2 regions of the Paenibacillus sp. PDC88 genome follow, and region 1 is predicted to be linked to the other one. Evidence: a T-box and tRNA genes for the amino acid it is inferred to sense, from the RefSeq annotation. Region 1 holds a T-box; the other holds one or more tRNA genes.
What was found. A T-box is a leader RNA that pairs with one kind of tRNA and senses whether it is charged. The one in region 1 lies ahead of trpS (tryptophan--tRNA ligase), so its partner is inferred to be a tRNA-Trp.
Positions count from the first base shown of each region.

Region 1 (2,379 bases):
CTGTTCTTCATTCAGCGTATATATGCCTGTAACAGGTAAAGATATATTCCATCGTTCCGGTTCACCATCAAGCAGGAACCAGGTATGGTAGCCCATTCCAAAAGGAACAGCATGGCTGCCAAGATGAGTAATACGAAGCTGCTGTGTCAGGAGGGAGCCCTGTAAACGAAATGTCATCTCGAGCTTGAGCGGTACAGGAAAATGCTCCATCCACAGCTCATCTTCTTGAGTCTTGAATTCAGTTGTGACGGTGCATCCTTCTTCGTCTTCTTCAATATCACTGACGCACCACGGCTGTGTGCGGTGTAATCCATGAATATGATTGGAATGGTTGGAGTTTTGGGCGAATTGGTATTCGTGGCCCGCATACTCAAAGTGACCTCGGCAGATACGCCCTGGAGGAATCAGCATCGGAACGCCAAAATGGTAAGGTTTCTGAAGATAGAAAGCGAGATCCTGTTCATCTGGTCTTCGAACAACTTCTCGATTCTGAGCTCGATCATAGATGGATATAATGTTGTTACCGAGGCGGGGCAGCAGGGTGACTTCAAGATCACGGCTGTTTAAGGTGTATGTATCATAGCCGTTCCAAAGTCCTTTGGTCACTTGTTTCATTTTATTTACTCCTTTTCCCACAAAAAATCAAAATACAACTTAAGTACAATTCGTAAGAACAAACTTAAGACTATCATATCAGATAATCAAGCCGGGCTGTGAAAAAGGATCTGTCATTTCCCAATGAAAATAATGTAATCTTTGGGAAATGGAAAGTCACGATTGACAATCAGAGCAATAGATGCTTATGATATAGCAAAGCTCAATTGTAAGATGACGAGCGCCAGATCATACAAATTAAAGCGATGATGAGGATAAGTAAGCTTAGCATTAGCAAGTACAGAAAGCCGGTGGTGGATGCGAACCGGTATTGCATGCTTTGTCTGAATGGACCTCAGAGCTCCCGGGCACAACGAGAAGTAATGTTCTTCTTTAGTATGCCGGACGATGGTTTCCGCGTTAAGGAACATAAAAGGCTGATGAATTTCAGTGAATTAGGGTGGCACCACGGTCTCACGTCCCTTTTATGGGATGTGGGGCCTTTTTGTGTTTCTCATGAACCAAATTAGGATTTGTTTAGGAGGAAAAAGAAAATGAAAACTGTTTTTTCTGGTATTCAACCCAGCGGCAAATTAACACTGGGCAACTACATCGGCGCCATGAAAAATTTTGTAAAGCTGCAGGACGAATATCATTGTCATTTTGTTGTCGTTGACCTGCATGCGATCACGGTTGCACAAGATCCTGCCGCATTGCGAGAGCAATCCAAGGATGTTGCAGCCCTCTATCTTGCAGCAGGCATTGATCCGAAAAAAGCTAATGTGTTCCTTCAGTCCCACGTACCCCAGCATGCAGAGCTCGGATGGATGCTAACCACGCTGACCGCAATGGGTGAGCTTGAGCGTATGACGCAGTTTAAGGATAAATCTCAAGGTAAAGAATCAGTAGGTGCAGGATTGTTTGTATATCCTTCATTAATGGCTGCAGATATTTTGCTGTACAATGCGGATCTGGTGCCCGTAGGTGAGGATCAGAAACAGCATCTTGAGCTTACAAGAGATCTGGCACATCGTTTTAACCATCGTTATGGTGAATTCTTTACCATTCCTGAGGTCTATACACCAAAGGTAGGAGCACGTGTCATGTCACTGGATGATGCCTCCAAGAAGATGAGCAAGAGTAATCCTAACCCAGGCAGCTACATTTCCCTCCTGGACACACCGGCAGAGATCCGTAAAAAAATCAGCCGTGCGACAACAGACTCTGATAGTGTCGTCCGTTTTGATCCGGAGAACAAACCGGAAGTCAGCAACTTAATGAGCATTTACAGCGAATGCTCAGGCCTCTCATTGCAAGATGTAGAGAAAAGATTCGAAGGACAGATGTACGGCGGCTTTAAGAAAGAATTGGCCGAAGTCGTGCTGTCCGTTATCGAACCGATGCAAGAGAGATACCGTGAGGTTCGCGAATCAGATGAGCTGATGAACATTTTGAACGCTTCCGCGGAACGGGCTCGCGAGGAAGCATCCAAAACACTGGATGAAGTCAAAAAAAGAATGGGATTCGTACTTTAACAAAAAGAGCAAAGAAGGGCTTGTGATCTCGAAAGATCATGCTCTTCTTTTTTTTGCCTTTATAACAAAGCCCCATCCAATATTAGCAACGGACAAGACAGCGAACAGCAGAGCAAACCACAGGGAATGGCTGAGAGATACGGCAGTTGCCATAAGCAGAAGCATCGAAGAGATCGCGAACCAAGCGGACAAACCTTTACTCATCATTTTGTAAAATACCTCCAGATCAAAGTTTTTTGTAAAAAAGAGA
Region 1 covers NZ_FNNT01000008.1:39,911-42,289, forward strand. Annotated here, with positions in the region: gene BLW49_RS21470 (aldose 1-epimerase) at 1-615, opposite strand, end outside; T-box leader at 852-1,081, shown strand; gene trpS (tryptophan--tRNA ligase) at 1,149-2,129, shown strand; gene BLW49_RS28920 (hypothetical protein) at 2,166-2,336, opposite strand.

Region 2 (2,379 bases), on a different contig from region 1:
AGAAAGACCAGGCTCAAGTCACTGCCGAGAAGCAGTTGGTAGTAGCTAACGGTAACGCAAACGCTAAGATTGCGGAAGCACAAGGTGAAGCGAAAGCTAACGCCGCACTCCAACAGTCGATCACTCCTGAACTTCTGAAGAAGATGGAGATGGAAGCCCGCTTGAAGTGGGGTTGGGTAACTATTCAAGGTGCCCAGGCTGTTGTGACCGAGAACAAGTAATGGACGAGGGAGGAGAAATCCTCCCTTTTTCCTATTCTATTAAAGAAAGGAGTTGTTAACGATGTACGATTGCCCTGATTGTATGAGCTTCCTAGTGGTTTGTCCTTGCTGTCAGCACTCATTCTGCCCTGACTGCGGAGCTTCTGAGGATGAGATTGAGGAGAAGAAAGAACAGGAAGGTGATGAGGAATGCTAGGAACCTGGGACTTGATTAAGAACTGGTTCCAAATGGCGGCTAACGGTGAACGCCATGCTTCAGTTCGGTTCGGGGATGCTTCCAATACCATCCTTGCTCATGATACCGTGCTTACCATGGACTTCATCAAGTCGCATTACGGTTGGATCAGCGACCCGACTTACTGTGGCATTACCCTTCCTAACGCGAATGCAAGGGACATCATCGTTCACTGCTTGCGGAACGCTGACTACGTAGGTCACCTGACACAGACTGATCACTGGTACTTCAAGCCACTGTTCGATATGTGCTTGCGATACTACCGAGTGGAGCCGAAGGAGACCTTCTATGCGTTCGAGAACAATTACATTGCTCGGTTCAAGCCGTTCTATGACACCTTCAGGACTTTACCAATTTTGCTCTGTGGAGCCAAAGCTGTCCAGTACAAGGAAGTACTAGAACGCCGCTACGGTTTCACTGGAATCGTTGGTACCGTCGATTGTCCCAACTGGGAAGGGTTACAGAAGGCTACTAAGGACATGGAAGCCCTATATAAGACCAATCCATGGCGACTTGCCCTCGTTTGTGCAGGTGCTCCTGGCAAAGTACTGGCTGTGAAGGCGAAACTGCTCGGAACAGTGGGTGTAGACTTCGGATCGGGTGCAGATGTAGCCATTCAAGCTGATAAAGAGGGCTTAGATGCCTGGGATTACAAAGGATTCCCCGATTATTGGGCAGGAAGACCACGAAAATAGCCCATTTTGACCCCTTTTGGGGTCTTTTTTGTGTTCTATGTGCAAAAAATAGCCGTTTTTTGCACATAATTAAGCGTTTTTCGTCACTTTTTCATCGTTTTTGAGCTTTATTTTGCACTATTTTGACCCCCTTTTTAGCCCTAAATTATAAAAAGACCGCCCTATTTAGGACAGTCTTTGGGAACCTGGGTGCTCGTAAGCAGTCCAGGAGGGTCACTTAATTGGCAGGGGATGCAGGAATCGAACCTACGAATCGACATTCAAAGTGTCGTGTCTTGCCACTAAACGAATCCCCGATGGAGCGAAATGAGGGAGTCGAACCCTCACCGTCTGCTTGGAAGGCAGAAGTTCTACCATTAAACTAATATCGCATTGGCACAGGCTGATGGAATCGAACCACCGTTAACGGGTTTGGAAGCCGTAGTTCTGCCACTGAACTAAACCTGCATATTAAGATGGACTGAGATGGAATCGAACCACCGTCTGCGGGATTTCACTCCACCGCTAAGCCACTCAGCTACCAGTCCATATGGGGTGACGGACGGAATCGAACCGTGGACTCCTGATTCACAGTCAGGCATGTTACCACTACACTATCGTCACCATGGTTGGAACAGATGGATTTGAACCATCAACCTCCCGCTTATCAGACGGGTGCGCTAACCAGTTGCGCCATGTTCCATTAGGCTCCTCCGTCAGGACTTGCACCTGAAACCGTCTTTGCGCGAGACAGCTCTACTAACTTGAGCATTACGTGAGGAATATTGGCAGGGAAGCCAGGACTCGAACCTGGAACATCCGCATTAACAGTGCGGCGTTCTACCATTGAACTACAACCCTATAGGAAACCGTAGGTGGACTCGAACCACCGATAAAGCCACTCATTCTCGTCGTGAGCAGGAATCAAACCTGCGTAGCAGTACCCCGTAACGGTCATATGAATAGGAGATGTTGGATTTGAACCAACGACCCCGTGCGTCCAAGGCACGTACTCTAACCATCTGAGCTAATCCCCTGTATTGGCGGCTCTAAGGGGAATCGAACCCCTCCCTCTCCGCTGACAACGGAATGTCCTAACCGATAAACGATAGAGCCAAGGCATCACCCTGTCGGACTCGAACCGACTCTGGCGGCTAGTTTCCCCTTAGGTACTCGTAGCCACAGTGCATCCCACACTGAGGGCTAATAGTGCTCCCAACCCGAAGGTCAGGAGCGTATTTGTTACTTA
Region 2 covers NZ_FNNT01000002.1:120,885-123,263, reverse strand. Annotated here, with positions in the region: gene BLW49_RS07115 (prohibitin family protein) at 1-221, shown strand, start outside; gene BLW49_RS07110 (GT-D fold domain-containing protein) at 411-1,151, shown strand; tRNA gene BLW49_RS07105 (tRNA-Gln) at 1,374-1,447, opposite strand; tRNA gene BLW49_RS07100 (tRNA-Gly) at 1,449-1,522, opposite strand; tRNA gene BLW49_RS07095 (tRNA-Trp) at 1,525-1,598, opposite strand; tRNA gene BLW49_RS07090 (tRNA-Phe) at 1,608-1,678, opposite strand; tRNA gene BLW49_RS07085 (tRNA-His) at 1,682-1,754, opposite strand; tRNA gene BLW49_RS07080 (tRNA-Ile) at 1,757-1,833, opposite strand; tRNA gene BLW49_RS07075 (tRNA-Asn) at 1,917-1,991, opposite strand; tRNA gene BLW49_RS07070 (tRNA-Pro) at 2,094-2,167, opposite strand; tRNA gene BLW49_RS07065 (tRNA-Asp) at 2,172-2,246, opposite strand; gene BLW49_RS07060 (hypothetical protein) at 2,373-2,379, opposite strand, start outside.
Region 2: it has a tRNA-Trp gene. The T-box ahead of trpS (tryptophan--tRNA ligase) is inferred to sense a tRNA for this amino acid. The anticodon was not compared.